DNA from 4 places in the Shewanella sp. Pdp11 genome. Region 1 is predicted to be linked to each of the others. Evidence: predicted binding sites of a transcription regulator. Region 1 holds the regulator's gene; each other region holds the start of a gene.
What was found. The regulator FliA, encoded in region 1, starts transcription of late flagellar genes. The targets are predictions, from matches to a motif close to CTAAAGNTNNNNNNNNNNNNGCCGATA.
Positions count from the first base shown of each region.

Region 2: the regulator FliA is predicted to act here: its motif matches at 3,571-3,597, upstream of AYJ58_RS21300 (DUF5610 domain-containing protein).
Region 3: the regulator FliA is predicted to act here: its motif matches at 5,888-5,914, upstream of AYJ58_RS12835 (VC2046/SO_2500 family protein).
Region 4: the regulator FliA is predicted to act here: its motif matches at 3,220-3,246, upstream of pomA (flagellar motor protein PomA).

Region 1 covers NZ_CP015194.1:3,897,035-3,905,214, reverse strand. Annotated here, with positions in the region: gene flhA (flagellar biosynthesis protein FlhA) at 1-30, shown strand, start outside; gene flhF (flagellar biosynthesis protein FlhF) at 42-1,424, shown strand; gene AYJ58_RS17270 (MinD/ParA family protein) at 1,429-2,310, shown strand; gene AYJ58_RS17265 (RNA polymerase sigma factor FliA) at 2,303-3,016, shown strand; gene cheY (chemotaxis response regulator CheY) at 3,064-3,447, shown strand; gene AYJ58_RS17255 (protein phosphatase CheZ) at 3,461-4,198, shown strand; gene AYJ58_RS17250 (chemotaxis protein CheA) at 4,214-6,445, shown strand; gene AYJ58_RS17245 (protein-glutamate methylesterase/protein-glutamine glutaminase) at 6,466-7,593, shown strand; gene AYJ58_RS17240 (membrane anchored protein in chemotaxis locus) at 7,607-8,146, shown strand.
Region 2 covers NZ_CP015194.1:4,840,455-4,848,634, reverse strand. Annotated here, with positions in the region: gene AYJ58_RS21325 (ABCB family ABC transporter ATP-binding protein/permease) at 1-421, shown strand, start outside; gene AYJ58_RS21320 (hypothetical protein) at 499-759, shown strand; gene AYJ58_RS21315 (hypothetical protein) at 924-1,133, opposite strand; gene AYJ58_RS21310 (FMN-binding glutamate synthase family protein) at 1,285-2,775, opposite strand; gene AYJ58_RS21305 (histidine phosphatase family protein) at 2,787-3,404, opposite strand; gene AYJ58_RS21300 (DUF5610 domain-containing protein) at 3,631-4,248, shown strand; gene AYJ58_RS21295 (ferredoxin--NADP reductase) at 4,361-5,110, shown strand; gene AYJ58_RS21290 (glutathione S-transferase N-terminal domain-containing protein) at 5,192-5,788, shown strand; gene AYJ58_RS21285 (hypothetical protein) at 5,803-6,213, opposite strand; gene AYJ58_RS21280 (Fe(3+) ABC transporter substrate-binding protein) at 6,433-7,440, shown strand; gene AYJ58_RS21275 (ABC transporter permease) at 7,525-8,180, shown strand, end outside.
Region 3 covers NZ_CP015194.1:2,898,628-2,906,807, forward strand. Annotated here, with positions in the region: gene uvrB (excinuclease ABC subunit UvrB) at 1-1,640, shown strand, start outside; gene rrtA (rhombosortase) at 1,718-2,314, opposite strand; gene queC (7-cyano-7-deazaguanine synthase QueC) at 2,311-3,033, opposite strand; gene queE (7-carboxy-7-deazaguanine synthase QueE) at 3,205-3,873, shown strand; gene AYJ58_RS12815 (PLP-dependent cysteine synthase family protein) at 3,998-5,143, opposite strand; tRNA gene AYJ58_RS12820 (tRNA-Tyr) at 5,414-5,498, opposite strand; tRNA gene AYJ58_RS12825 (tRNA-Tyr) at 5,583-5,667, opposite strand; tRNA gene AYJ58_RS12830 (tRNA-Tyr) at 5,739-5,823, opposite strand; gene AYJ58_RS12835 (VC2046/SO_2500 family protein) at 5,949-6,437, shown strand; gene AYJ58_RS12840 (DUF406 family protein) at 6,646-6,933, shown strand; gene AYJ58_RS12845 (putative bifunctional diguanylate cyclase/phosphodiesterase) at 7,185-8,180, shown strand, end outside.
Region 4 covers NZ_CP015194.1:4,006,855-4,015,034, reverse strand. Annotated here, with positions in the region: gene dxs (1-deoxy-D-xylulose-5-phosphate synthase) at 77-1,945, opposite strand; gene ispA ((2E,6E)-farnesyl diphosphate synthase) at 1,967-2,848, opposite strand; gene xseB (exodeoxyribonuclease VII small subunit) at 2,851-3,090, opposite strand; gene pomA (flagellar motor protein PomA) at 3,405-4,172, shown strand; gene AYJ58_RS17730 (flagellar motor protein MotB) at 4,176-5,108, shown strand; gene thiI (tRNA uracil 4-sulfurtransferase ThiI) at 5,267-6,721, shown strand; gene AYJ58_RS17720 (hypothetical protein) at 6,850-7,092, opposite strand; gene AYJ58_RS17715 (transcriptional regulator GcvA) at 7,304-8,180, shown strand, end outside.

The DNA of each region.
Region 1 (8,180 bases):
ATACGTATCGTATCTGCAGTCGGCCAGTAGAGGACGCATAAGTGAAGATTAAACGATTTTTTGCCAAAGACATGCGCGCCGCACTGGCCCAAGTGAAAGAAACACTCGGCTCAGATGCCGTCATTATGTCAAATAAGAAAGTGAATGGTGGCATCGAAATTGTCGCCGCCGTTGACTATGATGAGCCTAAAGCAAAAACCGCAGCTACTGCGCCAGCGCCAACCTTTATGGACGTGAGTGACGACCTCGTATCCCTAGGGGCTAAGCAGCCTATACGAGTTGAAACCCGTGCAAAGCCTGCGGCACCTGCTGACTCATTACAAGCCTTGTTAGAGAAGCAGCAAAGTCGTTTGAATCAACAGATGTCGCATCAGCAAGTTGATGCAGATTTACCTGCATGGGCTAAGGGCTTACAAGCGCCGGCTGCTGCCAAAGTAGAGCGTCGCGAAGCGCCTGCTGCTTTTGATAAGAAGCCACAAACATCACAGAAACAAAATGCCGATATTGAGGCAATGCGTGATGAGCTAGCTTCATTGCGTAATTTGTTAACACATCAAGTGTCCTCTTTGATGACAGAACATAAAAAACGTATCGACCCTGTCGGAGCTATGCTCGAAGCCAAGTTACTTGAGGCAGAATTTTCCCCTGCGGTTGCCAATAAATTAGCGGCGCTGAGCCAACATTATACGCCTGCAGAATTAGTCAGAGCTTTACCTCAAAGTCTAGCTAACTTGCTTGATAATCAAGGTGACGACATTGTTAAGCAGGGCGGTGTGGTGGCCTTAGTTGGCCCAACCGGTGTCGGCAAAACCACGTCATTAGCTAAACTTGCGGCCCGTTTTGCCGCTCATCATGGTGCAGAGCATGTTGCTTTGATAACGACAGACCATTATCGCATCGGAGCCTATGAGCAATTAGCAACCTATGGCAAAATAATGGGCTGCCCTGTAAAGCAAGCTCATGATCTGAATGAATTAGAGCAAATTCTTTATCAGTTTAGAAATCGCAAGCTAGTATTGATAGATACGGCTGGCATGGGACAGCGAGATATGCGTCTTTACCAGCAACTTGATAATTTAACTGCAAATAGCAGGATACCTATCCGCAGTTATCTGGTACTGTCTGCGACAGGACAGCGCCGTGTATTGCAAGATGCAGTCAATCATTTTAAACGCATTCCCCTATCTGGTGTCGTTCTTACAAAACTCGATGAATCTGTGTCGTTAGCAGGGGCATTAAGTGTGTTGATCCAAAACGGATTACCATTAAGTTATGTTACTGATGGACAAAGAGTTCCTGAAGATATGAAAGTTGCGGATACCTTAGATTTAGCCCAACAGGCACTCGCAGCGTTAGATAGTACAGAACAACAATCATTACAAGACACAGCGTGGTCAGATAATATGGCCTGTGCATTTGAGTAGATTTATGACCCTGGATCAAGCAAGTGGTTTACGTATGATGAATCAACCCTATAACGAAAAAGTGAAAGTAATCGCGGTCACAGGTGGTAAAGGTGGCGTTGGCAAAACCAGCGTTTCCATTAATACAGCTGTGGCATTAGCCGAAAAAGGCAAGCGTGTCTTGGTACTTGATGCTGACCTTGGCTTAGCAAACGTCGATGTCATGCTGGGTATTCGTGCCGAGCGTAACCTCTCCCATGTTCTCTCTGGTGATGCAGAGCTTGACGATATTATCGTTCGCGGCCCTAAGGGAATTGGCATAGTGCCAGCCACTTCAGGGACGCAAGGTATGGTGGAATTAAGCCCAGCGCAGCATGCAGGGTTAATTCGCGCTTTCAGTGAGATGCGGACTCAGTTTGATATTCTAGTCGTAGATACTGCTGCTGGGATTTCAGATATGGTGCTCAGTTTCTCACGTGCATCGCAGGATGTGCTGGTCGTTGTTTGTGATGAACCCACATCGATAACTGATGCCTACGCCCTGATAAAAATCCTCAGCCGTGAGCATGGCGTGTTCCGTTTTAAAATAGTTGCCAATATGGTGCGTAGTTTACGCGAAGGTATGGAATTATTTGCTAAACTCAGTAAAGTGACCGACAGATTTTTAGATGTCGCCCTTGAATTAGTTGCAACTATTCCATTTGACGAAAACTTACGTAAATCAGTTCGTAAGCAAAAACTGGTAGTTGAAGCTTATCCTAAATCACCAGCGGCGATTGCGTATCAAGGATTGGCAAATAAAATTCTGAGCTGGCCTGTACCGCAGCAACCTGGTGGGCATTTGGAGTTTTTCGTTGAGCGTTTAGTGCAACGACCAGATTTTCAAGAGGAAAAAACGAGTGAATAAAGCCGCTGCGTATACTTGTTTAGACAATAAATCGTCGATCGTTGAACAGTATGCTCCGTTGGTGAAAAGAATTGCGCATCATTTACTCGCCAGACTACCTGCCTCAGTGCAGCTAGATGATTTACTCCAAGCTGGGATGATGGGGTTATTAGAAGCATCATCCAAGTTTGATGGTGGCAAGGGGGCGAAATTTGAAACCTTCGCCGGCATACGTATACGAGGGGCGATGTTAGATGAAATTCGCCGTGGTGATTGGGTGCCTCGTTCCGTTCATCGTAATAACCGCAAGGTTGCACATGCTATTGATGAGTTAGAGCAAGAACTGGGCCGTGATGCACGCGACACAGAAATTGCAGAAAAACTTGATATGACGCTCGATGAGTACCATCATATTCTTAACGATGTTTCTGTCGGAAAAATCATAGGGATAGAAGACTTAGGCGTATCTCAGGATATACTTACAGTGAGTGATCGGTCCGATGATGACTCATTTGAAGCATTAGCTGAGAACCAATTTCATTCTGCGCTGGTTGAGGCAATTAAATTATTGCCTGAAAGAGATGCATTAGTGTTATCCCTGTACTACGATGAAGCATTGAATTTAAAAGAGATTGGCGCCATTCTTGAGGTCAGTGAATCGCGTGTTAGCCAGATATTAAGTCAGGCAATGTTGCGATTGAAAGCTAAACTCAAGCACTGGACATAAGTATAATTATTAATCGAGCACAGAATGTCAGCTCACCGGAGGAAACCTTGGACAAGAATATGAAGATTCTCATTGTTGACGATTTTTCGACAATGAGGCGTATCATCAAGAACTTGTTGCGAGACTTGGGGTTTAACAATACCCAAGAAGCAGACGATGGCTCAACAGCCCTGCCGATGTTGCAAAAGGGGGATTTTGATTTTGTTGTTACAGATTGGAATATGCCCGGTATGCAAGGCATCGATCTGTTAAAAGCAATTCGCGCAGATGATTCGCTAAAGCATTTACCCGTATTAATGGTGACAGCTGAAGCAAAACGTGAACAGATTATCGCTGCCGCTCAAGCGGGAGTGAATGGATATGTGGTTAAGCCTTTTACCGCTGCAACGCTGAAAGAGAAGCTAGATAAAATATTCGAACGACTCGCTTGAGCAAGGATGAGCTATGAAGTCACAAACATCAGGGCTCATCACGCTCGAACAAGCTCAGCACTTGGTTGAATTATTAAGTGTCGGTGAGCAACGTCAGGCAGATGATTTATTTCGGGAGCTTGCTGCTCCACTGCAACGAGAATTATTTGAAGAGGTAGGGAAATTAACTCGGCAACTTCATAGCGCTTTAATGGATTTTCAAGTTGATAATCGTCTAGCTGAATTAGCCAATACAGAAATTCCCGATGCCAAACAACGTTTAAATTACGTTATTGACATGACTGAACAAGCGGCAAATAAAACCATGGATGCGGTAGAAGAATGTTTACCTTTGGCCAATGCCGTAACGGTAAATATTCAAAAAGTCATGCCATCTTGGGACAAATTAATGCGCCGAGAAATAGAACTCAGCGAGTTTAAGGTTCTTTGCCACGATGTCCAAGATCTTATGTCCCGTAGTTCAAATGACTCGACTCGACTGCGTGAATTGTTAAATCAAATATTGATGGCGCAAGATTTTCAAGACTTAACAGGACAAATGATACGTCGTGTTATTGATCTGGTTATGGAAGTAGAAAGTAATCTGGTTTCTATGCTGACGGTATTTGGTGAGCAGCCTATGATTGAAAGTCAGATTGCTCAGAAAAATAATATTGAAGCGGAAGGGCCGATAATGAATGCCGAGCTTCGTCAAGATGTAGTAACGGGTCAAGACGAAGTGGATGATCTTCTATCGAGTCTGGGTTTCTAACTGGGAGTCAATTTGATGGCCTTTGATGTAGATGAAGAGATACTCCAGGACTTTTTAATCGAAGCCGGTGAAATTTTAGAGCTTCTGCAAGAGCAACTCGTTGCGCTTGAAAATAATCCTGATGACACTAACTTGCTAAACGCCATTTTTAGAGGGTTCCACACCGTTAAAGGTGGCGCAGGCTTTCTTAGCTTAACTCCCATGGTCGATGTGTGTCATGAGGCTGAAAATACCTTCGATCTATTACGGACAGGCAAACGTAGCGTCAATGCAGAGCTGATGGATATTATTTTGCAGGCTGTTGATGCAATTAATACCATGTTTGCTCAAACGCAGCAGGGCGAGCAGCAAGATCCTGCCGATTCGGGTTTGTTGGCTAGACTTAAAATGCTGAGTTCAGGTGCGCCATTGCCATCTGAAGTTGCGTCTGCAGAGGTGGTCGAAATTGTCGAACCTGAGCCTGTCGTTGAAACCATTGTTGAAACACCCGTCCCACAAGACATCCCTATAGAGATAAGTCATAGCTCATCTTCAAGTATTGATGATATCAACGACGCTGAATTTGAAGCTTTGTTAGATGCGCTTCATGGCTCAGGAAAAGGTCCTGCGGCGGCTACCGCCGTGGTCTCTGAACCTGTCGTCGCTAAGCCTGCGGCACAGGTTAAAGCGTCTCCTGCATCGGGCGATGATATCACTGATGACGAGTTTGAAGCATTGCTTGATGAACTTCATGGTTCAGGCAAGTTTAAAGCTGAGGCAGAAGTGCCGGCTAAACCAAAGGTTATTGCCGCACCTGCGCCTCAACCTATAGTCGATGCCGATGAAATTACTGATGATGAGTTTGAAAGATTACTTGATGAACTCCATGGTAAAGGCGGAGCACCTGCGAAAGCTGACGTAAAAGCGTCGCCAGTCACGCCAGCTGTGACAGCTGCACCTAAAGCCGCTGTGACTCCTGAGCCTGCGAAAGTTGCAGCGCCAGCCCCCGTTGTTGCCGCAAAACCGAAAGTAGACATCGCGGTTGTAGAGAAAGCGCCTGCTAAAGCAAGTTCAGCAAATGTGCCTCAAGGTGAAACCACGGTTCGTGTTGATACTGCACGACTCGACCAAATAATGAATATGGTCGGTGAGTTAGTGTTAGTGCGTAATCGATTAGTGAGCTTAGGCATCAGTCGTGATGATGAGGAAATGTCTAAAGCCCTTGCGAATTTAGATCTCGTGACAGCCGATTTACAGGGCGCTGTGATGAAAACCCGTATGCAACCGATCAAAAAAGTATTTGGTCGGTTCCCTCGGGTAGTCCGTGATCTTGCGCGTACACTCAATAAAGAAATTGATTTGATTATGGTCGGTGAAGAAACTGACCTAGATAAAAACTTAGTTGAAGCGCTTGCCGATCCACTCGTCCACTTAGTGCGTAACTCGGTAGATCACGGTATTGAAATGCCAAATGAGCGCGAAGCCAGTGGCAAGCCGAGAACGGGTACAATTACCTTATCTGCAAGTCAGGAAGGTGACCATATACTGCTGAAAATTGAAGACGATGGCGCAGGTATGGACCCTGAAAAACTGAAAAAAATCGCGATAACACGTGGTGTACTTGATGAAGATTCAGCTTCGCGGATGACTGACAGCGAAGCTTATAATTTAATTTTTGCGCCAGGTTTTTCAACTAAAGTCGAAATTTCAGATATTTCTGGTCGTGGCGTTGGGATGGACGTGGTAAAAACCCGTATCACTCAACTTAACGGCACAGTGCATATTGATTCTATGAAAGGTAAGGGCACGATACTTGAGATTAAAGTACCGTTAACGTTAGCAATTATGCCGACCTTAATGGTCGATGTCGCTAAACAAGTGTTTGCATTACCTTTGTCTAGTGTGAATGAGATATTCCATCTTGATCTCACTAAGACCAATATTGTTGATGGACAACTCACTGTCATAGTGCGTAACAAGGCTGTACCTCTGTTTTATTTGGAGCACTGGCTACATAGAAATAAAACGACCTTTAGACATGGCGATAAAAAGCATGGTCATGTAGTGATCGTGCAATTAGGTATGATGCAAATTGGTTTTGTTGTGGATGCCTTAATAGGTCAAGAAGAGGTAGTGATTAAACCCCTTGGCGCTATGTTACATGGCACTCCTGGGATGGCTGGCGCGACGATTACATCGGATGGTGGTATCGCACTGATTTTAGATGTCCCTGGATTGTTAAAGCATTATGCGAAAAGTAAGAATTAGTTTCCAAGCTAAGGAATGGAATGGCCATTAAAGTATTAGTCGTTGATGACTCAAGTTTTTTCAGACGACGTGTTAGTGAAATAGTCAATCAAGATCCTGAACTGGAAGTTATCGCGACGGCCTCAAATGGGGCCGAAGCGGTGAAGATGGCTGCTGAGCTTAATCCTCAAGTTATCACTATGGATATTGAGATGCCCGTGATGGATGGTATTACTGCCGTCCGTGAAATCATGGCTAAATGTCCGACGCCGATCTTGATGTTTTCTTCTTTAACCCATGATGGCGCTAAAGCTACGCTAGATGCTTTAGATGCTGGTGCGTTAGATTTTCTACCTAAACGTTTTGAAGACATTGCTACCAATAAAGATGATGCTATTTTATTGTTGCAGCAGAGAGTGAAGGCATTGGGACGCCGCAGAATGTTTCGTCCTATTGCACGTCCTGTCGTCACTTCAACACCTAGCGTGCGCCCAACCAGTAGCGTTTTAGGGACAACGAGTATAGCGTCGCATACTCCAGCCACGGCTCCTGTGAGGACCTCAACAGCAGCGTCGATTCGTGCAAGTGGTAAGCAGTATAAAATACTGCTGATCGGCACATCTACTGGTGGTCCAGTTGCCTTGCAAAAAATTCTTACCCAATTCCCGGCAAACTATCCGCATCCGATTTTATTAATCCAGCATATGCCAGCAGCTTTTACGCCAGCATTTGCAAGTCGTTTGAATGGTTTATGTAAGATTGAAGTAAAAGAAGCCGCGAATGGCGATCTTCTTAGACCTGGCTGTGCGTATTTAGCGCCAGGCGGAATGCAAATGATGGTTGAACGTACTGGCGCAAGTGGCCGATTAAAGGTCATTGCTGGCAGTGCAGACATGAACTATAAGCCTTGCGTTGATATCACCTTTGCTTCTGCATCCAAAGCCTTTAGCGGTGACGTCCTTGCCGTTGTGCTAACTGGTATGGGCGCGGATGGCAGAGAAGGTGCCCGCATGTTGAAAGCAGTCGGTGCGACCATTTGGGCGCAGGATGAAGCCAGTTGTGTGGTTTATGGCATGCCGCAGGCTGTCGCTAGTGCTGGTATTGCCACTCAGTCGATTGCGTTAGACAACATGGCTGAATGCATTTTAAAAGAGTCTGTTCGTGTCTAAGAGTCTGCATCCGATGAGCACGAATAGTGTGCTCATCATTTTGCTGATGGCGATTGCTATTTTATGTCTTGGCGCCTTGAGTCTCGATTATCGGCATAAAAATAGTTTGTTGAGAGAAGAGATAAAACGTTTGGAATCGACTCAGGTACTGTTAATGGTCCCTGACGAACAAGCTGAAGCAATTGCTGCTTGGTTAGCGTCTCATCCTGATCAAACTAAAGCTATGCTGCAATTGGCTACTCCTGGTGAACAAAAGGCTGTGACAATTGGTCCTGAATCTACCCAGATTAGTGTTCCGCCTTTGCTGAATAAGCAGAATTCTGGGGTGGATACGACGAAGGATAACGCGAATCAGCAACCTTTAGTTCCTACGCTGCTCCAGACGCCAAAAAAGGATGTCGAGACTGCGACTTCGCCTATTGAATCTAATCAGTCAATTGAACCGAAAAATGCACAGATGCTGCCAGTGGTGATTTCTGAAAATGCCGATGGAGTTAAAGTGATTAGTTTACCCAATGGTGGTATCCGAGTTACGACGAGAGAAGAGCAATAACCTTTGGAATGCGTGTTAAATATTCTCATTTATT
Region 2 (8,180 bases), 940 kb from region 1:
CAACGCGATTAAATTAGCGCATTTAGAGCAATTTATTGCATCGCTTGCCCTTGGGTGGGATACAAAGGTGGGTGAACGCGGCTTAAAGCTCTCTGGCGGAGAAAAACAGCGGGTTGCGATAGCCAGAGCCATTTTAAAGGGCTCGCCCGTGCTAGTGTTTGATGAGGCAACATCCTCACTCGATAGCCGCTCCGAGCAAGCGATTTTGTCGGCACTGCGGGAAGTCGCTAAAGGGCATACTAGCCTTGTGGTGGCACATCGATTATCTACGATTGTCGATGCTGACCAAATCGTTGTATTGAGCCAAGGTGAAATTGTTGAGCAGGGTAATCACCAGACTTTGCTAGTGGCAAATGGTCTATATGCCAAATTATGGCGGATACAAAATGAGCAGCAACATACTCATCTGAGCAGTGAATAGCGCAATACAGTTCAGTCTTTATTCAGCTTCGGCTCTCTATACTCAAATGCCAACACATCAATCGGAAGAGATCTGGCATGGAAAATATTGCACTGAGAGTGAACATTGAAGGCAAAGAAGAAAAAGTCGCCACTGATTGGTTTGCCATCATGGCGACATTGAAAAAACGTGGTGTTGATTATGATTCGCTGCAACGTATTCATGCTGAATTGAATGCGGGTCTACTGGTGACGACTCGGTGTCTTACTTTGGCTAAGGTCAATCCAGAGATGGTACTTGCGGGCGTGATCCGCGATATGCATGTGCCGACAAGTGACTACATGATGAGCATGCGCTAAACATCATAGACAATGCACTAGAAAATGCGTTAGAAAGTCAGCGTTTGATGAGAATATGAGAGGGTAGTGGTGAGCAACTATTCTCGATGCTCAAGGAAGAGTCATTTTGCTCTAACGTTTTATATCTTGTTTAAGACCAATTGTTTAAGGCCAATAGTGCCGAATTAAGCTACGCCATTCAGCTTGCCAGCTTTCCAACCTTCGCATAAAAGATTCAATTTAGGCGCTGACTCATCGATCAAGGTGAGTCGAATGATCTGTCCTTCACGAAAACACACAAGCTCGCCTTCGATCTCAGTCAGGCGATTACAGCTCTTACAGCTCGTGCTTACAGTTTTACTGGCGGGCAGTTGGCTTACGAAGCTAGATTTCAAAGTGTTTCCTTAAGTTCAATTGTGGGTAAGGTATTTGAATAACGCCTCACCTCACGGATCTTACCTCTTTTGTGATACGCATTCAAATATACCTTATGTAAAACTCATATAGACAAAAGTTGTACTGGCTAATCACCGCAAGGGTTTGCGGCTATTTATCCATGTGCGAATAGAATTTGTCGAGTGAGATAGATAAACCGCTATCGAGCACAATTCGTACATGTGAAGGCTTAAGTTGTCTTGGCTCTGTCACACCGCAAGAGTGCGCGATTAGCCCTAAGTCATGGTGTAAATTATGATTATAGTTAGCGACCCGCGTCGATTTATCCCTAGGATTTAGCCCTTGTTGTAGTTTTGGATTATGCGTAGTAATACCCGTTGGACAGGTATCTTTATTACATTGCAAGGCTTGAATACAGCCGAGGGCAAACATGTTGCCACGGGCCGATGCGATAAAATCAGCACCTAATGCCAAAGCCCAAGCGACTCTAGATGGGACGATAAGTTTACCTGAGGCAATGACTTTGATGCGTTTACGCAAGCCGCGTTGGATCAAGATATTGACTAGAATAGGTAAGCTTTCTTTCAGCGGTAATCCAACATAATCCATTAACGGTTGCGGTGCTGCGCCCGTGCCACCATCGGCGCTGTCTAAGGTAAAAAAGTCGGGGGCAGAGTCTTCGCCGCGGCGTTCAATTTCATCACATAAATCTTCCAGCCATTGTACATCACCGAGTACGGCTTTAATGCCAGTAGGTTTACCTGTAACTTCACGTACTCGTTCGACCATATCCAAAATGTCGTTCACTGACTTAAATTCGATATGGCCATTGGGGCTGATTGAGTCGTGTCCCTCAGGAATGCCGCGAATATGGGCAATTTCAGCATTCACTTTAATACCGGGTAAAATGCCACCTTTGCCTGGTTTTGCCCCTTGACTCATTTTGATTTCGAACATTTTGACTTCGGGATGAATCGCTATCGCCTTCAGTTTTTCATCATCTAAATGCCCTTGTTCATTGCGAACGCCGTATTTGGCCGTTCCAATTTGAAAGACGAGATCGCAGCCGCCTTTGAGATGATAAGGACTCAAGCCACCTTCACCCGTATTAAGCCAGCAACCCGCCTGCGCTGCACCATGGGAAAGGGCGGTGATAGCTGGGCGTGATAGGGCGCCAAAACTCATGGCTGAAATATGGCAAATGGCTTGAGTGGTATAAGGTTGACGACAGTGAGTGCCAATCGTCAGCGGGTGAATAGGAGTAATATCTTCATCTTGGGTCGGGAAGGCGGTATTCATAAACATGATAGTACCGGCAGTATCCAAGGGGCGAGTCGAACCAAAGGCTATGGTTCTATCAACATTTTTAGCGGCGCGGTAAACCCAGCTGCGTTCAGCACGGTTGAAGGGCAATTCTTCCCTGTCTTGGGCGAAAAAGTATTGCCTGAAAAACTCACCTTGTTTTTCGAACAGATATCGAAAACGACCAATCACGGGATAGTTATGCCTTACTGCTTGTTTAGTCTGCATTTTATCTGCGATATACATGTAAATAACGGCAAGTACTGCGAGGCCTATGACGATCAAAAATAGTCCTGAAAACAGATCGAGTCCCCACATAAACCAATTGAGTTCACTCATGTCATTTATCCTTATTCTTGTCCGTAACGGGTGGCGATCAAGCTCGCGGGTTGGCCATCATTGAGAGAGAGCAAAAACAGCTGGCTGTAGTCCTCTTCGCCGATTTCTTGGACCTCAGGTCCACCAAGGGCTTTGATGAGCAATGGCACTGTGTTTGAATGACCAGCGATGAGCGTATTACCTCGTACCGCATGCACTTGTTCGACAATCAGCTGAATATGTTCTTCGATAGGTTTGGCTGCCTCGACTATCGTCACGGGCAAATGGCGAGCCTCGGCGATAGGCGCGAGTGTTTGCTGGGTTCGCTGGTATTGAGTCGCAATGAGCTGTGACAACGGCGTGCGGCTCAAGGCGGTGATCAGTGATGTTGCGCGCATTTCTCCCTTGGGCGATAACTGCGGGTCATTGGCTGGTGTGTCGGCTTTTTCGGCATGTCTGACTAAAATGATTAGCCTATTTTCCGCATGGGCTGGGTTAATTGGAGCTAGGCCAAGACAAGTGAAGAACACAAGACCAGTGAGCAGACTAAGGCGCTTAATATTGATGCTCATATAGTGCTCAGTACAGCGTTTAAGTATTTGTGTAAACGCGTGAAAGCGGAAATGACTCAAACTGCGGCCTACTGCCATGGTGTAACATCCTTTTCTATTAGCTTTTGTCTAAGCTCGACGATAATAATGATCTGCATGCGGGTGTATTGGCACTTTATGCAATTTATACAGAATAAACCCACTCAATATATACGGGCCTTATCATGGCCTTGTGGTCACGATGGTACTTCAATTCTAAAAATTACTAAAGCTGGTTAAATTTTGGTCGATAATAAAGTCGACCCGAATTGAATGGATAGTCATCATGGAAATCAATAAATCCCCTCAAGTGCAAAGTACCCCTTTGCCGCAGAAAAAATATGCTGAAAATACGGCGCCTAAGGGTACCGAAGTGAGTGATTCGAAGGATGTGAAAGTCACACTTAAACAAACGGCATATCAGACAAGTAAGTTATTAATGAATCAAGCAATTCTATCTGCGCAGCAGGAAGTGAATATCAAGTCTGGCGATCAGTCTATGACTTTACTCTATCGTGCCGCTATCGATGCGATAGACAAAGAGCTAGCGCCTACTATGGGCGAAAACGCGACTCAAACCGCTTACGATAATGGTGTTGATATGTCACCAGAGGCCACAGCCGATCGTATCGTGAGTTTTGCGACTAAATTCTTTGGGATTCATCAGCAGCAACATTCAGGTATGAGCTTAGATGAGCAGCTCGATAGTTTTATGGGGATTATTGGTGGTGCCATTGACAACGGTTTTAAAGAAGCGAAAGACATTCTGTCTGGCCTTAAAGTGTTGCAGGGGGATATTGCCGATGGTGTCGATAAAACCTATGGTTTAGTGCAAGAGGGACTACAGGCCTTTAGAGATAGTTTTAACAAGAAGACAGATGAGGCAAAATCGAGTGCCACTTAATGCTTTATTGTTTTCGGTTCTATCATCATAAGCCCCTTACATAAGGGGTTTTTGTTATGCGGAAAAAAGTCTATGCTGGAAGCCTATTTAACGTTTCGCTTGAGGGTAAGCTATGTGGACTAGGGGACAAGTTATAGAACGTATTGATTGGAGCGATAAGTTATTTTCATTGCGCATCGCCGCCGAGTTAGCCCCATTTATTGCTGGCCAGTTTATCAAGTTAAGTCAAATGCAAGATGATAAGCGTGTAGCCAGAGCATACTCCTTAGTCAATTCTCCCGACAAACCCTATGCCGAAGTGCTCGCAGTCGCGGTAGAAGACGGCCTGTTATCGCCGCAATTGCAAAACCTTGGCATAGGCGATGAAATTGAAATTACCTCAACCGCGACTGGTTTTATGACCTTAGCGGAAATTCCTAAGGGTGAACTCCAAGGCAAGCACTTATGGTTTTTGGCTACAGGTACTGCAGTAGGACCATTTTTGTCTATGCTCGATACCCATGAGCCTTGGGAGCGTTTCGAAAAAGTCGTACTTGTGTATGGAGTGCGCGAGGCGCAGGATTTGGCGTATCTTGATAAGCTGCGTGAGTTAGAGCGCACATACCCAGCACAGTTTACATTAGTCTTGAGTGTGACCCGTGAACCCTTTGCCGATGCGTTGCAGTGTCGTATACCCGAGGGCCTGGTCTCGGGTGAGATTGAAAAAAAGGCAGGAGTAACCTTAAGTGCTGCTGATTCCCAAGTTATGATTTGTGGCAATCCCGGAATGATCAATGGCGCGCAAAGCGCCTTACTCGATAAGGGATTAGTGAAGAATTTACGTCGTGCTCCCGGACAAATTACCGTAGAGAAATATTGGTGATCCCATTTTATATGGGTGGGAGCAAGCCGTTTTCGCTCCTAAATAGCCATAGCGTTTAATGCAAATATAAGGAAATTTTTGATGAAGTTGTTAAGTTCTCAAGCTTCACCCTACGCCCGTTGTGTTAGAGCCTTAATCCAGTATTTAGGAATTAACAATATTGAAGAGCAGCTAGTCAATCCCTTTGAAAACAGTGCCGAATTACTCGATGCCAACCCGCTAGGACAGATCCCATGTCTTATTACCAACGATGGCGTGGCACTATTCGATAGTGAAGTGATTATGCGCTACCTAGATGCTGAGCTTGGCGATCGTAAGATGTTTGGCATCTCAAGTCATAACTGGGTGTTGGAGTGTCAATATTCTTTGATAAAAGGCTTAATCGATAGCGCGGTAAAATTGCGCCAAGAGCAGATGCGTGAAGATGAAGGGGTGAGATCGGCTTTTTGGACGGCTCGCTTTGAACAAGCATTGCTGCGTGGTCTTATGCAGGTTGAACTGCAAACCGTCATCACCCAAACCACGATTCAGGCACCGCAATTAGCCTTGATTTGCTTGCTTGATTATGTGGACTTTAGACATCCAGAGTTAGATTGGCGCAAGGTTGCCCCTGCGACGGCACTTTGGTTTAGTGAGATGCGTAATCTCCCCGCGTTTATCCAAACCCGTCCCCAATAACTGGATGGAGATGCTCAGCCATCGGTTGCGCGTCTTCCCTTTGGTCTATCACGGCGGTTTTGTTCTCCAAAAGCGCCGAATAATTCCCGTGTAACCCCATATTCGACTCTACGGTCATTCCCTATTTGGCGCCTATCTTCATGGTGTTGATAGCGACATTGGCACTGGGTCATAGTGCATTCTTCCATCGGGATTTCCGGTGCATCCTTCGATAAAAAACGTTTTCCAGACAGTGTTTCAGCCTGCTCACAGCAACTGCCGTCATTCACTATGCTTACACTGTGAAAATGATTATGCGGCTTAGTTCTATCCGCGTGTTGATTTACCGCTTTAGCATAGTGTCTATGCCGCTTGTGACCAGTATTGAGTTTAAATAGGCCAAATAACGCTACTGCGACTATACCTAGTAGCAAAACAGTTAACATGACGCCTCCTGAAAGCATTTTAAGCAAATTAAGGTTCAGTTTAGTTTGATTTGAGATAATCGCCAGTTTTGAGTTTAAATTCATTAAAAACAAAAAGTTAAATGGACTATTGCTCTCTGCATATCCATCTATTACTCTTGCGCTACTGATAAGCATTATCATTAATGCGGCCATGTTCACACTCGCTGAACATATCATCACTTTGGGGAGAAATTGGTAATGAAATGGGTAACTTGCGCGGCTATTGTTGGGTTAATGTCGGTTGGGCATTCAGCGAATGCAGATGATAAATTAACCGTTTATTCTTATCGTCAAGCCTTCTTGGTGGAGCCTATCTTGACGCGTTTCACCGAAGAAACCGGCATAGGTGTTAATTTGGTCTTTGCAAAAGATGGTATTGCCGAGCGTCTTGCCCGTGAAGGCCGTTTATCCCCAGCAGATTTGGTGCTGACCTCTGATTTCTCGCGTCTAGTTGAATTAGTCGATAAAGATCTGACTTCACCAGTTAAAAATACCCAACTCGAAAGCAACATTCCTGCTCAGTATCGTGACCCCGATGGCCAGTGGTACGCCCTGACCATGCGAGTACGAAATCTCTATACGGCGAAAGACCGTTTAGGGCCGCAGCAAATCACCTATGAAGAACTCGCCGATCCTAAATACAAAGGCAAAATCTGTACCCGCAGCGGTAAGCATCCATACAACATAGCATTAGTGGCGTCTATGATTGCTCACCATGGTGAAGCTGAGGCTAAAACGTGGCTGACCGGTGTGAAGAGTAACTTAGCGCGCAAGCCACAGGGTAACGACAGAGCCCAAGTGAAAGCGGTAAAAGAAGGCTTATGTGATATCGCCATAGGTAACAGCTATTACTACGGCAACATGATGCAAGACCCTGAGCAAAAAAGCTGGGCCGAGGCCGTCACGATTAACTTCCCGAACCAAGCCGATCGCGGTGCTCATGTGAACGTTTCTGGCATGGTGTTAACTCGTCATGCGCCTAATAAAGCCAATGCGATCAAATTGATGGAATTTCTATCCGCCGATGTGGCTCAAAAGGCTTATGCTGATGTGAATATGGAATACCCAGTGAAAGCCGATGTGGCACCTTCAACCTTAGTAGCTTCATGGGGCGAGTTTAAGTCGGATCAATTGCCTATTTTCAAACTGGCAGAATATCACCAAGCGGCGGTTAAGTTATTAGATGAAGTGCAGTTTGATCTCTAGCATTTGACGTTAAGTACGAGTGACAAATTGCAGAATTAGGTTATCAGCGCCATTGATTGGCGCTGTAACTTTTTAAGGATTGACATGATTTTAGGATTAGCCAGAAGCTGGTCGCTTGCTGGTTATGCGGTGGCCACCCTGCTGGTGCTGCCACTGGTTGCGCTGATATTGCAGGCTTTGCAGCCTGACGAAGCCGTGTTTGGCCACTTGATGGCAACTGTCCTGCCAACTTATATTATCAACAGCTTATTGCTGATCTTTTGGGTGAGTTTAGGCGCGTTATTACTCGCGTTACCCTGCGCTTGGTTGATGGCTCGCTGTGAATTTGTCGGCAGGCGCTACTTGCAATGGGCGCTATTACTGCCCCTCGCTATGCCGGGGTACATTGTTGCCTACGTGTATACCGATTTGCTCGATTATGCGGGGCCAGTACAGCGTAGTTTGAGATCGATTTTTGGTTGGAACTCACCGCAGGATTATTTCTTCCCCGATATTCGCACCTTAGGCGGCGCGGCGTGCATGTTGTCGCTAGTGTTATTCCCCTATATTTATCTATTGGCGCGTACCGCCTTTATGGAGCAATCCTTAAGCTTGGCCCATGCATCAAGGATCATGGGATGCTCGCCGTGGCAGAGTTTTTGGCGTTTATCTTTGCCCATGGCAAGGCCGGCCCTCGCGGTTGGGGTGGCTTTGGTGGCGATGGAAACAGCCGCCGATTTTGCGACGGTTAACTATTTTGC
Region 3 (8,180 bases), 1.0 Mb from region 1:
TGCGCCTGTCGGCGACCAAGGCGCTGTTAGAGCGCAAAGATGTGGTGCTCATCGCCTCTGTGTCGGCCATTTATGGTTTGGGTGATCCCGATTCCTATTTAAAAATGTTGCTACATCTACGACAAGGCGATGTGATGGGGCAGCGTGATATCTTAATCCGTCTCAGTGAGTTGCAATATACGCGTAATGATATTGAACTGCAGCGCGGTACCTATCGCGTGCGTGGAGAAGTGATTGATGTTTTCCCCGCCGATTCTGAGCGTAATGCCATTCGTGTTGAATTGTTCGACGATGAGATTGAGCGTTTAAGTGAGTTTGACCCGTTAACGGGCCATATTATTAAACGGATAGCACGTACGACGGTTTACCCTAAGACTCACTATGTGACGCCGCGGGAAAAAATTATCGCCGCCACTGAGTTCATTAAAGAAGAACTGCGTGAGCGTAAACAATATTTACTCGATAACAATAAGTTAATCGAAGCACAGCGTATTCATGAGCGAGTGCAATACGATGTGGAAATGATGGTGGAGTTAGGTTACTGCTCCGGTATCGAAAACTACTCGCGCTATTTGTCTGGCCGCGCTCCTGGAGAAGGTCCGCCAACCTTGCTCGACTATTTGCCCGCTGACGGCTTATTAATTATCGACGAATCCCATGTGACTGTGCCGCAAATCGGCGCTATGTACAAAGGTGATCGTTCCCGTAAAACCACATTGGTGGAATACGGTTTCCGCTTACCGTCGGCATTAGATAACCGCCCGCTCAAGTTTGAAGAGTTTGAACAATTGATGCCGCAGACCATTTATGTGTCGGCGACGCCAAGTGCCTACGAGTTAGAAAAGAGCGAAGGCGAGATTGCAGAGCAGGTCGTACGACCTACGGGTTTACTCGATCCTGAATTAGAAGTGCGCCCAGTCGGTATTCAAGTGGATGATTTATTGTCCGAAATCGCCAAAAGGGTGGCGGTGAATGAGCGGGTATTAGTCACAACACTGACCAAGCGTATGTCGGAGGATTTGACCGAATACCTCGACGAGCATGGGGTGAAAGTGCGTTATTTGCATTCCGACATCGACACGGTGGAGCGAGTGGAGATCATCCGCGATCTGCGATTAGGAAAGTTTGATGTGTTGGTTGGGATCAACCTCTTACGCGAAGGCTTAGACATGCCGGAAGTATCTTTGGTGTGTATTTTAGATGCCGATAAAGAGGGCTTCCTGCGTTCTGAACGCTCGCTTATTCAAACCATCGGCAGAGCCGCGCGAAACGTCAATGGTAAAGTGATCCTCTATGCTGACCGTATTACTAATTCGATGGCCAAAGCCATGGGTGAAACTGAGCGTCGCCGCGAAAAACAGCGGGCTCATAATCTAAAACATGGGATCATTCCGAAGGGGGTGGTTAAACGTATTACAGATGTGATGGATGTGGATGATGGTCGTGACACTAAAGCTGTGTATGGCAAAGTGGCAGAGTCTAAGTCCGATTACCACAAAGTTGATGCAACTGAGTTGAGCCATCAAATCGATAAGCTTGAGAAGAAGATGCACGAACATGCGCGCAACTTAGAGTTTGAACAAGCGGCGGCGATGCGTGATGAAGTAAAACATCTGCGGGATCTGTTAATCAAGGCCTAGATTGACCTCGGCGCTCAAGATCAAAAAAGCCGTCCAGCAATTATGCTGTGACGGCTTTTTTGATCTGTGCAGGTGAATTAAGCGGCAACTTTTACTGGGCGAAACTTCAACGTGATGAACACCACTAAAGCGCAAATCAGCCCACAGATTAAACCGACCAAATGCGCCTCGGTTGCCACGCGCGCACCTATCATGGCGGTGACATCATTGCTGGCGCCGTAAAGCTGCTCGTGGCCAATCTTGATGAACACGCCAACGAGTAGCAGATAGCCCGAGCGCAGCTTGCGGACGATATCCTGCACCGCGCCGTAGGCGAATAAGCCATGCAACATACCGCTTAAGCCGACATAACCGAGTAATTGCGGATAGCCTAAATATAAGCCTACACCTTCGAGTAAACATAACACCAGGAACAGTGCGCTTAAGCCTTTGAGATGGTAGTGGAAATGATGCAAAAACAGTACAACCCACAGCCCTGCAAGGTTCATCAACAGGTGCCACTGATTGGTGTGTAATAAATTACCGCTGATTAAGCGCCACCATTCGTCATCAGCAATGGCACTGCGGCGATAGGCGAGCAGGTTGTCGACAGCGGGACTGGCTAAGCCTGCGACATACAAACCCGCACATATCAAACTCACTATCAGCGCAACCCAATAGGGACTGCGTGTCATGCCTTAGGCTCGTTAGCGTCGAGTGAAGCCATGACAGCGGTTTTATCCTGTAGATAATCGTCCAACCCCCGTTTACGCAGATGACAAGCTGGGCAATCGCCACAACCATCGCCAATCACGCCGTTATAGCAAGTGAGTGTATGGTGACGAACCAGTTCGAGTTGCTGGTATTTATCCGCCAGCGCCCAGGTTTGTGCCTTATTGAGCCACATTAAGGGCGTGATGATCTTCAGTTGTTTATCCATACCTTGAACTAAGGCAGATTCCATCGCTTTAACAAAATCGTTACGGCAATCTGGGTAACCCGAAAAATCGGTTTCACATACGCCGGTGATAATCGCCTGCGCGCCTAATTGATAGGCATAAATGCCCGCAAGCGTTAAAAACAGAATATTACGCCCTGGGACAAAAGTATTCGGCAGGCCATTTTCCATTAACTCGTGTGAAACGGGAATCGCATCACGGGTAAGCGCCGATATCGCTAACTCATTGAGTAAGGTGACATCCATGACTTTATGGCTGGTGATTTTCAAGCGTTTAGCTAAGGATTTGGCGACTTCAATTTCTTCGCGGTGACGTTGACCGTAGTCAAAGGTGATCCCGTGTACTTCATCGTACTGGGTTAGGGCTTGGATAAGACAGGTTGTCGAATCTTGTCCGCCACTGAATACTACCACTGCTTTTGACGCTAAGGGTTTTGACACTAAGCTCGTTGACATAAAAGATTTCACTTCACCGTAGAACACTCTCAAATAGGCCGTTAGTGTAACTCAGGCCATAGGGCTTGCAAACTCTGACGAACGACATCAAATCGGCGTTGTCGGCGCAAAAACTTGCAGCTCAAGCTAAAATCCACTATAAATGCCGCCCCAGAAAAGTGGAACGCCAGCATGAACTACCCAGTCAACGAAGTATTTGAAACCATTCAAGGTGAAGGCGTCTTTACCGGAGTGCCCGCCATATTTGTCCGCCTGCAAGGTTGTCCCGTGGGATGTGCTTGGTGCGACACGAAACAGACATGGGATGTGCTGGAAGCCAATAAGGTCTCGCCTGAACAAGTGATTACCGTCGATGGCACTATTGGTCGCTGGGCAAACCATAGCGCGCAAAGTCTTATTGCTGCTTTTGATGCTAAAGGTTTTACTGCGCGCCATATCGTGATTACTGGCGGCGAGCCTTGTATGTACGATTTACGCGAATTAACTGAAATCTTGCACAGCCAAGGCTTTGCGACCCAAATCGAAACCAGTGGCACCTTCGACATCAACTGTGCCGATGACACTTGGGTGACGGTATCGCCCAAGGTGAACATGAAAGGGGGCTATCAGGTATTAGCGCAGGCGCTGAACCGTGCTAATGAGATCAAGCATCCTATCGCCACTGAAAATCATATTGCTGAATTGGATGAGTTGCTGCAAGACATCGATATTTCAGCGAAAACGATTTGCCTGCAGCCGATTAGCCAAAAGCCTAGAGCGACTGAACTGGCGATGAAGGTGTGTATTGCCCGTAATTGGCGTTTATCGATCCAAACCCATAAGTATTTGAATATTGATTAATGCCCTTCAGTTAATCTATAAACGATAAAAAAACGCCTCACAATTGTGGGGCGTTTTTTATGGCTGACGTTTAGCTGTGGACTTTAAAGCCGTCGACTGAAGGTAAGTGATTCAATCGAGTCGGTTAATCAAGCTCACTTAACTGGCCGAAATGATTAAATGCTGCAAGTTGGCGCTGATAGGGCGAAATATCGCCGATGTTAGCCGCAATCCAGTCTGCATTGTAATAGGTATCGAGGTAACGTTCGCCCGAATCACAAATTAGGGTGACGATTGAACCTTGTTCTCCACGCGCTTGCATTTGTACGGCAAGTTGTAATGCGCCGTACAGGTTGGTTCCTGTGGATGCGCCGGTTTTACGGCCAATCAATTGTTCTAACCAATGAATTGTCGCCACCGATGCGGCGTCGGGGATTTGCAGCATAGTATCGACAACACCAGGGATAAACGATGGCTCGACTCTCGGTCGACCTATGCCTTCAATCTTACTGCCATTACAACAGGTTAAGCTGGCATCGCCGCTCTGATAAAAATCAAAAAACACCGAGTTTTGTGGGTCGACTACGCAAAGCTGGGTCGCCAACCTTTGATATCGGATGTAACGGCCTATGGTCGCCGAGGTGCCGCCTGTGCCTGGACTCATCACTATCCAACGCGGGATAGTGTGTGGCTCGCGCTCCATCTGATTGAAAATCGAATTGGCGATATTATTGTTACCGCGCCAGTCGGTTGCGCGCTCGGCGTAGGTGAATTGATCCATATAATGGCCGCCAAGTTCTGCGGCGAGGCGTGCCGATTCGGCGTAAATTTCACTGGAATGGTCGACAAAATGACATTGGCCGCCATAGAAAGTGATCTGCTCAATCTTCTTTTTAGCCGTGCTTTTGGGCATCACGGCAATAAAAGGTAAACCGAGTAAGCGGGCAAAATAGGCTTCAGAAATCGCCGTGCTACCCGATGAGGATTCGATAATGGGCGTACCTTGCTTAATCCAGCCGTTACACAGGGCATAGAGAAAGAGTGAGCGGGCGAGGCGATGCTTTAAACTGCCTGTCGGGTGGGTACTTTCATCTTTAAGATAAATATCTATGCCATCGAGCATAGGTAATTCAAGCTTAATCAAATGGGTATCGGCGCTACGCTGAAAATCCGCTTCAATCTTGCCTATCGCATGGGCTTCCCACGTTGGGCATAGTCTGTGAGCGCTGTGTGAGTCCACTGGCGGTTGAATCGTGTTCGATATCATAGTAGTTACTTCGAAAGGGAGCATTTTTAGAGCATATCACAGGGACGGGTAAAGCGGTTTTATTGGTTCATTACTAGCTTGGGATCGTTAGCTTGAAGTCGCGCGAGGCGTGATTGCTGTTAAAGACAAATATTGTGAAATAAAAGATGTCTTCAAACAAAGATGGCTTTAAACAGAAGTGCAATTTAATACAAAGAATGTAATCAGAACAAAAGCAATAGATGAAGTTATTACAGATAAAACGGGAATAAAAAAACGGAAGTTGAACAAGAGCGATAGAGATAATGAAAGAAATGGTGGAGGGAGAAGGATTCGAACCTTCGAAGGCTGAGCCGTCAGATTTACAGTCTGATCCCTTTGGCCACTCGGGAACCCCTCCACAAACTTTCTTTACTTTTAAAACTGAACCAAACATTGGCCATGTTTGATACTTGAAAATGATAATCTGCGTTAGAGATAAAGATGGTGGAGGGAGAAGGATTCGAACCTTCGAAGGCTGAGCCGTCAGATTTACAGTCTGATCCCTTTGGCCACTCGGGAACCCCTCCACGAATACCTTTAACGCTATTGTAAAACTCTACATCATTTTCGAACAACACTCACAAACTTACAGTGCAAATGGTGGAGGGAGAAGGATTCGAACCTTCGAAGGCTGAGCCGTCAGATTTACAGTCTGATCCCTTTGGCCACTCGGGAACCCCTCCTCAATTGCGGCCGCCATAGTAGTCAGAAACCTTTTGCATGTAAATACCCAATTTAAAAATTTTCCTAAAGTTATGCATCAAATGGTCGATTAACTAACAACGAATTGTTTTGACGATGTTTTTTTATGCAAATTGATGTTCCTTTAGTCAACGAAGCCCAAATTGGCACCCGCTTAAATGCGGCGATAGAAAACGACAGACGGGGCGAATTCGCCCTGTTGCTGTCGTTACTGTCGGTTGACGCACGGGACATGGCGCAATTTCAATGGCAAAAAGATCTCGATATGGCGCAAAAATTACAGCGTCAGTTCGAATTACCACCACAGCAAAGCTTAATGGCGGATTTATCCTCAGCCGAACCTGTAGTCGATAACAGCAGTATTTTTATGGCGCAAGGTCCGCGGGCATTTCAATTACAGCAGGCACTGCGACCGGAAGCCTTAGTGATCCGAGGCGGTGAGAGCGTTGCAATGGCCGAGGCCCTGAGTAACTGTGATCATGTCACCCAGCTCAGGCAGCGGGGCCAACTCAGCGCGCCTAAGGTTGAAATCATGCATTTTGCCGATCAATTGGCAATCCAACGTAATCTCGTGCCTCTGCTTGCTTCTGCCTAGTTATCCATTTCAAGCAAGTCCTCTTCAATACCAATAGCGTCAATCTGCGCCATTTCAGTAAATAAGCGTGAGCTAAAGCCAGTTATCTTGAGGCTTAATTACCTATAATTCTGATTAACCTATCGAGTTACCCACTTACCGCGCAAATAAATTAGCGGCATAGTTTAGTGATGCCGTTAATCAGTCGCTTTATAAATAAGGAATACAGATGAAAGGCATAATAGAAGCACAGAATCCGGCGGTGAATGATACTTGCACCGATTGTGGCAGTTTTGTCGATATCGGCGCCGTCATTGATGAACATGATACCTTATTGGCGTTAAATTTTGTTGGCGATAGCGCGCAAACAGATGCAGAAAGTATGGCGAGCCTTGCCCAAGCTCGATTTGCTGAAGTACAAACTGAGTTTGTGACCACGGCTGCGGGTATCGATTTACTGCTGACCTTTGGTGTGAGCGCCGAGAAAATGATTTTCCAATTGGAAAACGGTTTATAAGTTTTTGTGCAGCACTTTTAGCGGATAGATTTTAGCGGATAGAATTCGAGCTTAATCGTTTTAACTGTCTAAAAATGCTGCAGTTGTTAACTGAATTGTAATAAATTGTGCCACATGTTGCTGCACTTACAATAGATAGTGTAATCTGCCTCCAAATAAGAATAATTCAATCAGCTTAATTGCACATTTCAAGGTACGTTTGCGCGTAGCAAAGACCTTTAGCCCAACACGAAGTTTTGTAGGGAATCAGCGTGAAGCGACGTCAGCATCAGCATTTATTGGAGTCTTTGGTTCAGTCAACTGCAAAACAGCAGGGCGATTTCACCAAGACAGCAGAGTTAGCCACAGAGTTGTTGTGCCAGAATTTAGCGGTTTCTTTGGTGTCAGTGTGGACGTTTTCAGCTGATCAACAAACCCAAACACTCGTTGCACAATTTGGTTCTATGATGTTGCAAGACATTCATAGGCCTAAACTATTACAAGCTTGTCCCCGTTATGTGCACGAGCTTAAAACCCTGCGCCATATCGATGCCGGCAATGCCCTGACCGATCCCCGTTTAAGTGAATTGGCAGAGTGCTACTTTATCCCGCGGCACATCAATTCAACTCTCGACATCGCCATTCGCATTAATGGTCGTCTCGAAGGTGTGCTCTGCATCGAGCGGGCGCAATTCACTCCCCATTGGCACGACAGCGAAATCCACCTATCGTGCCAGATGGCCGATCAATTAGCCCTGACCTTAGCGACAAAACACAGCTACGACAAAGAAGAAAGTTTGAGCCTATTTCGCTGCGCGACGGAGCAATCGCGACAGATCAGTATGCTCATTAATTTGCATACTGAAAAAGTCGAGTATGTGAATCAGGCACACAGTGAAATCACTGGCATGCCCCGTGAGCAGATAATCGGCGCAAATATCCGTGAATTGGCTTTTTTTAAGCAGCATGCCCAATTAGCCGAGCAAACCCTAGCGCAGATATTTAGGGGCGAGATTGCCAAAGGCGAAGTGCAGTTTAGTCGTGCCGATGGCAGCCGCTATTGGCTGACATACGTCTTGAGTCAATTCATTACTGATCGCGGCAATCATTATGCCTTGGTCTCGTGTGAAGAAAATACCGATGAGCACAACTACAAGTCAGAGCTTGAACGCCTCGCTTGGCGCTGTGGATTAACGGGGCTACATAACCGCACCCACTTTAATCGAGTGCTTGAACGTACCAATAAAGGTTTGTTGTTATTAGTTGAT
Region 4 (8,180 bases), 110 kb from region 1:
GAAATCTGAATCGGCAAACAGAATCGGTCAGCAGTACTTGACCGAGTTCTCGCTCTTACGCCATCTATTAAATCACTTATTGCGCTAGATAAGCATTGATTTGCGCCAGTATGCCTTCGGCATCCAGTTGCAAGTCATGGGTAACTTCCTCGGGTGAGCCATGTTTGATAAATTCATCAGGCAAACCAATCTGAAGCACGTCCTTGGGCATTCGCAGCTTTTGAAGCTGTTCAAGTACGCCAGCACCTGCGCCGCCCATGATGGCATTTTCTTCCACAGTGACGAGCACTCCGTGGGTTTGCGCCATCTCTTTGACTAAATCAACATCGAGCGGTTTTACAAAGCGCATATCGACAACCGTTGCATCTAAGTTTTCGGCAGCGGTTAACGCCGAGGCTAACAAGGTGCCAAAGTTGAGAATGGCAATGCGCTTGCCTACACGTTTGATCACGCCTTTACCAATCGGTAATGCCGTCATCGCTTCGACTTGCATCGCTCCTGTCGCGCTGCCCCTTGGATAACGCACTGCACTTGGACCCGCATCATAGCAATAGCCAGTGTAGAGCATTTGACGACATTCGTTTTCGTCCGACGGCGCCATGATCACCATGTTGGGGATGCAACGCATAAAGCTTAAATCGAATGCACCTTGGTGAGTTGGACCATCGGCACCGACAATACCGCCGCGATCGATAGCGAACAATACCGGTAATTGCTGTAGCGCCACATCATGAATAAGTTGATCGTAGGCGCGTTGCAGGAAGGTCGAGTAAATCGCCACCACAGGCTTAAAACCTTCACAGGCAAAACCTGCGGCTAAAGTCACTGCATGCTGCTCGGCAATCGCCGCATCGAAATATTGTTTCGGGAAACGCTGGGAAAACTCAACCATACCCGAGCCTTCGCGCATCGCAGGAGTTATGGCTAATACTTTCTCATCTTGCTCAGCGATGTCGCACAACCATTTGCCGAAGACTTGGGAAAAGGTCGGTAAACCGGGTTTGGTGGCCGGCTTTTTAAACAGCGACGGGTCAAACTTAGGTACGGCATGCCAACCGATAGGATCTTTTTCAGCAGGTTCATAACCACGACCTTTCTTCGTCATGATGTGCAGCACCTGTGGACCTTTCAGATTGCGCATATTACGCATGGTCTCGACCAGAGCATCAACATCGTGGCCGTCGATAGGACCGATATAGTTGAAACCTAACTCCTCAAATAGCGTGCCAGGAACGACCATGCCCTTGAGGTGTTCCTCAGTGCGTTTGGCCATTTCTTTGATGACGGGCATGCCTTTCAATACTTTCTTGCCGCCTTCGCGCAGCGTAGTGTAGAAACGGCCTGACATCAGTTGGGCTAAATGGTTATTGAGGGCGCCGACATTTTCAGAGATCGACATTTCGTTGTCGTTCAGTACCACGAGCATGTCATTGTGTAAGTCGCCTGCGTGGTTCATGGCTTCAAACACCATACCACCAGTCATGGCGCCATCACCGATCACGGCAACGACTTTACGACCCGCTTGTTCTTTTTCTGCGGCAATCGCCATCGCCAGTGCGGCGCTGATAGACGTGCCTGAATGCCCAACGCTGAAAGTGTCGTATTCACTTTCTTCACGCCATGGGAAAGGATGCAAGCCATCTTTTTGGCGAATGGTGTGCATCTTGTCGCGACGACCCGTGAGAATTTTATGGGGATAAGCCTGATGGCCCACATCCCAAATCAGCCGATCAAAAGGGGTGTTGTAGACATAGTGCAACGCAACAGTGAGTTCCACTGTGCCGAGCCCAGAGGCAAAATGTCCGCTGGACATGCCAACAGACTTTAGAAGGAACTCGCGCAGTTCGTCGGCTACTTGTGGTAAAAGTGCCTGAGGAAGCTGGCGGAGTTCATTGGGGGTGTTGGCCTGCGCCAACACGGGAAACTGAGAAATGTCCAAACTCATAGCGAGATACTTCGACTCTTATTATATTCTTCGCTCAATGATATAGCGGGCGAAGTCTGCAATTAACTGGCTATTGTATGGCAATTTAGCCAGCGCTGATAGTGCCTCTTGGATCAGTTGTTTGGCGGTGTCTTGTGCACCTTGTAGTCCAAGTAGTTGTGGAAACGTACTCTTATTCGATTCAGTATCAGAGCCTTGCGGCTTACCGAGTTCTTCGGTGGTGGCTACTATGTCAAGGATATCGTCTTGTACTTGGAAGGCGAGTCCGACCGCACGGGCAAAATCCATCATAGCAGCATACTGATCTTTTGGCGCGTTTGCGGCGATTAATGCTAACTCAACGGCGCAACTGATAAGGGCGCCAGTTTTCATATTATGTAGCTGAGTTAATGCTTTAAGATCAATATGTTTATCGGTTGAGGCTAAGTCTATCGCTTGGCCGCCACACATGCCACGATAACCTGAGGCTTTTGCTAATACTCTGACCATAGCGATATGTTGCTCGCTGCTGATCCCAGCAACCGCTTCGGTGACAATTTCAAAGGCTAAGGTCTGCAGTGCATCCCCCGCTAAAATGGCGGTCGCTTCATCAAAGGCGATATGCACAGTGGGCTGACCACGGCGCAGCTCATCATCATCCATGGCGGGTAAATCATCGTGGATCAATGAATAAGCATGGATACATTCAATGGCTGCGGCGCAGGCATCTAATTTTTCGAGCTCGACCCCAAACATGCGTCCGACACTGTATACGAGGAAAGGTCGAATGCGTTTGCCACCCAATAATGCGCCGTAAGTCATGGCGGCTTTTAATTGGGGAGCGGTATCTTCAAGCGTACTAAAACGCTGTTTTAATTGATTATCAACCCGTTGTTGATATTCTTGAATGGCACTGACTAACACGCTTATTCGCCCTCAACGGCATAGGGGGATAGGGGCGCATTTTCATCTTGTTTCAGTAAAATGGCCACTTTTTGTTGGGCTTGTTCGAGTTTTGCTTGGCTATTTCGAACCAGATTGATGCCACGTTCAAATTGTTTTAACGCGTCATCGAGCGAAATATCGCCTTGTTCTAGATCGGCAACAATGCGCTCAAGTTCGCCAAGGGATTCTTCAAAACTGAGATTTTCGGGTTTCTTCGCCACGTTTATGCTTCCTTTGATTTAGCGGACACAAGGTATATCAGGGCGGCTTAAGGGTCAAATTCAGACTAAAGATATTTGCTCAATAGCACGCTTTGTTACTGAAATTTTTTCAGAAAATATAAATTGTCGCTAAACTTGCTTAGTGTGTGTCCGATAACTGACAATAGTATCATCATTTGTATGGTAATTTTTAACTTGATAGACAAGGCTCGCATGTGTGTCGTTGGGATTATCTTACTCAGTGGAACTGCTGAGTCTTATTGCTTACCTAGGGTGAGTATTATGTCGTTTATTACGAAAAGTGAGGAGCCGTTGTGGATTTAGCAACAGTAATTGGAATTGTGGGTGCCTTTGGTTTCATCTTAGGGGCAATGGCCACCAGCGGCGGTTTAATGATTTTCGTTGATGTACCTTCGATTCTTATTGTTTTCGGTGGGTCCTTCTTCGTGGTGATGATGAAGTTCAATCTTAAACAGTTTTTTAGCGCGGTAAAAATCGCCGCCAAAGCGTTTATTTTTAAGATTGATAAGCCAGAAGATTTGATTGAACAGTCCGTGACTATGGCTGATGCCGCCCGTAAAGGCGGTTTTTTAGCTTTAGAAGAAGCGCAAATTACCAACAGTTTCATGCAAAAAGCCGTCGACATGCTTGTTGATGGTCACGATGGTGAAGTGGTGCGCGCTGCCTTAGAAAAGGATATTGCGCTGACTGAAGAGCGCCATCGTACTGGGATCGGCATTTTTAGAGCTTTTGGTGACGTAGGTCCGGCAATGGGCATGATAGGTACGTTGGTGGGTCTTGTGGCCATGCTGTCAAACATGTCAGATCCTAAATCCATTGGCCCCTCGATGGCGGTAGCCTTGTTAACGACTTTATATGGCGCTATGGCCGCTAACATGGTTTGTCTTCCTATCGCGGATAAGTTAACGCTTAGGATGGGCGAAGAAATGCTGAACCGTAACTTGATTATGGATGCGGTATTGGCGATTCAAGACGGACAAAACCCACGGGTGATTGAAGGCTTCTTGAAAAATTATCTGGCTGAGAAAAATCGCAAAATAGATACAACGGACGGAGAGTAGCCCATGGCTAAGGCTAAGTGCAACTGTCCACCGGCCGGAGCACCGATGTGGTTGGCGACCTTTGCTGACTTGATGTCGTTGTTGATGTGTTTCTTCGTGTTGTTATTGTCATTTTCCGAAATGGACGTAATGAAGTTTAAGCAGATCGCGGGCTCAATGAAGTATGCCTTTGGTGTGCAAAATAAGGTGGAAGTCAAAGATATCCCGAAGGGGACGTCAGTGATTGCCTTAGAATTTAGACCAGGACGTCCCGATCCCACCCCGATTGAAATAATCAACCAGCAAACCAATGAAATGACGGAACCTGTATTGGATTACCAAGCAGGTGAAGACGACAGTGCGGGCGGCGTGCAGCAGCAAAGTGGTTCCCAGCGTGGCGGCGAAGCCACTGCAACGGCGCAGGAAGTGGCTGATGCGGTTAAGGCCGAAGCGGCAGCTGCACAGGATAAGATCAATCAAGAAGTGAAGAAGATGGCGCAGGAACTCAATAAAGAAATCACCGATGGTGCGATAGAAATTGAGTCCTTAGGTCAGCAGATTATTATCCGTATCCGTGAGAAGGGCTCATTTGCCTCTGGTTCTGGCTTCCTTCAGCCTCGATTTAAACCTGTGGTGCGCTCTGTTGGCGAACTGCTAAAAGATGTGCCAGGGATTATTACGGTATCGGGTTACACGGATGATATGCAAATCAGCGATGAGCTTTATAGCTCTAACTGGGATTTATCCAGTAAACGTGCTGTGGCTGTGGCCCACGAGTTAGTACAAGTTAAAGGCTTTGATTCTAAAAGGATGAAAGTGGTTGGCATGGCGTCTAACAATCCGATAGTGCCAAATGATTCACCGGAGAATCGTGCCCGTAACCGCAGGGTGGAAATTGCCATTGAGCAAGGTAAAGCCAAGGAATCTGATGAAATTCAGGTTGGCAATTCGCCTTAGGTAAGCTCAATACGCGCTGTATCTAAAGCCGCAATTCTGTTGCGGCTTTTTTTATTGGACTAATGCAGACTTTTCCCTTTTTAGGTCGCTTGGGTATATAATCCCCCGATTATTCTTTTAACCAATTTTGCTGTTTTAAAATTGCCCGCGGAAATCCCATGAAGTTTATTGTAAAGCTGTACCCAGAAATCATGATGAAGAGCAAGCCTGTACGCATGCGCTTCACCAAAATGCTCGAAACCAACATACGTAATGTGCTCAAAAAAGTCGACGAAGACGCTAAAGTTCAACGTCAGTGGGACCGCATTATGGTGATGGTACCAAAGGATAAGCCAGAATTGGCCCAAGCCTTCGGTGAGCGTTTGGCGTGTATTCCTGGTATTGCCCACGTAGTACAAGTGGACGAGTACAGCTTTGAATCTGTAGATGATATTTATCAGCAAGTCTTGCCTGTTTACCGTGACCAACTCGCGGGTAAAACCTTCTGCGTGCGAGTTAAGCGCTCAGGCGATCACGATTTTAATTCTATCGAAGTGGAGCGTTACGTCGGCGGCGGCTTAAATCAGTTTACCGATGCTTTAGGCGTACGTTTAAAGAATCCCGATATTACCGTTAACCTTGAAATTGACCGCGATAATCTTTACATGGTCACTAAGCGTATTGAAGGCTTAGGTGGCTTCCCGATGGCGACGCAGGAAGATGTGTTGTCTTTGATTTCAGGTGGTTTTGACTCAGGTGTGTCAAGCTATCAGTTTATCAAAAAGGGCGCGCGTACCCATTATTGCTTCTTTAATCTGGGCGGCGCGCAGCACGAAATTGGCGTTAAACAAGTGGCCTACCATTTGTGGAAAACCTACGGCGAATCCCACAAGGTGAAGTTTATCTCTGTGCCTTTTGAGCCTGTGGTTGCTGAGATTTTAGAGCGTATTGATAATGGCCAAATGGGCGTAGTGCTCAAGCGTATGATGATGCGCACTGCGGCGCGCATTGCAGAACGTATGGGCATTCAAGCCTTGGTAACCGGTGAAAGTTTAGGTCAAGTATCTAGCCAAACGCTGACCAATTTAAACGTGATTGACCGCTGTACTGAGCTGCTGATTTTACGTCCGCTGATCGCCATGGATAAACAAGACATTATCAACGAGAGTCGTAAAATCGGCACCGAAGATTTTGCCAAGTCTATGCCTGAATATTGCGGCGTGATTTCGCAAAAGCCAACGGTTAAAGCGGTATTAGCGAAAGTTGAAGCGGAAGAGAAGAAGTTCTCTGAAGATTTGATTGATCAAATCATCGCCCAGTCTGTCACTATTGATATCAGGGAGATCGCAGAACAAATGGATACTCGGATTACTGAAACTGAAACGGTTGCCAGTATCGATAGCAACCAAGTGGTCATTGATATTCGCGCCCCAGAAGAAGAGGAAAGCAAACCGCTGCACATTGAAGGTATTGAGATCAAACGTATCCCATTCTTCAAGTTAGCGACTCAATTTGCCGATCTCGATAAGCAAAAGACTTATTTGCTGTATTGTGAGCGTGGGGTGATGAGTAAATTGCAGGCATTGTATTTAATCGAGCAAGGCTACACGAACGTCAAAGTGTATCGCCCATAAATCCAGGCAAACTTGCCCACTGACACGTCTTGTCAGTGGGAAGTGCCATAGGTCTAGGATACAAAAAAGCCGCATATTAATGCGGCTTTTTGTTAGGTCTTGGGTTGAAAACCTGAATTAGTGTTGTCTTATAAGCTATTAGGCTTAACGACCTGCTGATTTGATGCGACATCATCTGTGGCAATCAATAGCGTGGCTTCTTGCAGCACTTCTTGGTGCATTTTATTCATTGCAGCGGTTAAATCTGCAGTGATACTGGCTTGTAAGTCGCTAGTATCGATGACGATTTCGTCAACGAGTACATTAGCACTGGCATTTAAGCTGAGTGCTGAAATTATCGCTAACGCAAACGCTGATTTTAAATTAAACATAGTCGCCTCCGGGCTGACAAATTAACGCTGTCAGACATTCCCATCACCAACTTTGAGATTGTCCAACTAGGGTGTTTCATAGATATAAGTGTTTCGTGGATACCGCTGTTTCAATGGCGCAAAATTTAACCAAAATCACTGGCCTTTACAAACGATTAAATGTAACAATACGGATTAGAAAAACTAATTAAAAAACGAGACTGAGATCACTATGTCGAGACGATTACCACCGCTTAATGCGGTTAAAGCATTTGAGGCTGCCGCGCGGCATTTGAGCTTTACGCGGGCAGCAGAAGAATTGTTTGTTACGCAAGCTGCGGTGAGCCATCAAATAAAGGCATTAGAAGATTTCCTCGGATTAAAATTATTTCGCCGAAAAAACCGTTCTTTGCTTTTAACTGAAGAAGGGCAGAGCTACTTTCTCGACATCAAAGACATCTTTATTCAACTCGCCGATGCTACCGACCGATTACTCGCCCGCAGTGCGATTGGCTCGCTGACGGTCAGTATGTCGCCCAGTTTTGCGATTCAATGGTTAGTGCCGCGTTTGGCAAAGTTCAGTGAGAAAAACCCCGATATCGACGTGCGTATTAAAGCTGTCGATACCGAAGCCAGCTCACTAACCGATGATGTGGATGTGGCGATTTATTATGGTTTAGGCAATTGGCCTGGCTTGCGTGCCGATAAGCTCAGAAACGAAGTGCTCATTCCTGTGTGTTCGCCCATGTTACTCAATGGCCCTAAGCCACTGTCAAAACCGAGCGATTTAAAATATCACACGCTATTACATGATATGAATCGTCACGATTGGCAGGCGTGGTTTAGACAATGTGGGATTAACGATATTAATGTGAACCAAGGCCCCATCTTCAGTCATTCGTCCTTGGTATTGCAGGCGGCGGCCCATGGTCAAGGCGTGGCTTTAGGTTACAGCGTACTGGCGCGTCCCGATATAAAAGCGGGGCGTCTTGTGTGCCCATTCCAAGAAGTCTTGGTCAGTAAAGATGCTTACTACTTGGTTTGCCAGCAGAATCACGCTGAACTTGGTAAGGTCGTCGCGTTTCGTGAATGGATGTTAGATATGTTTG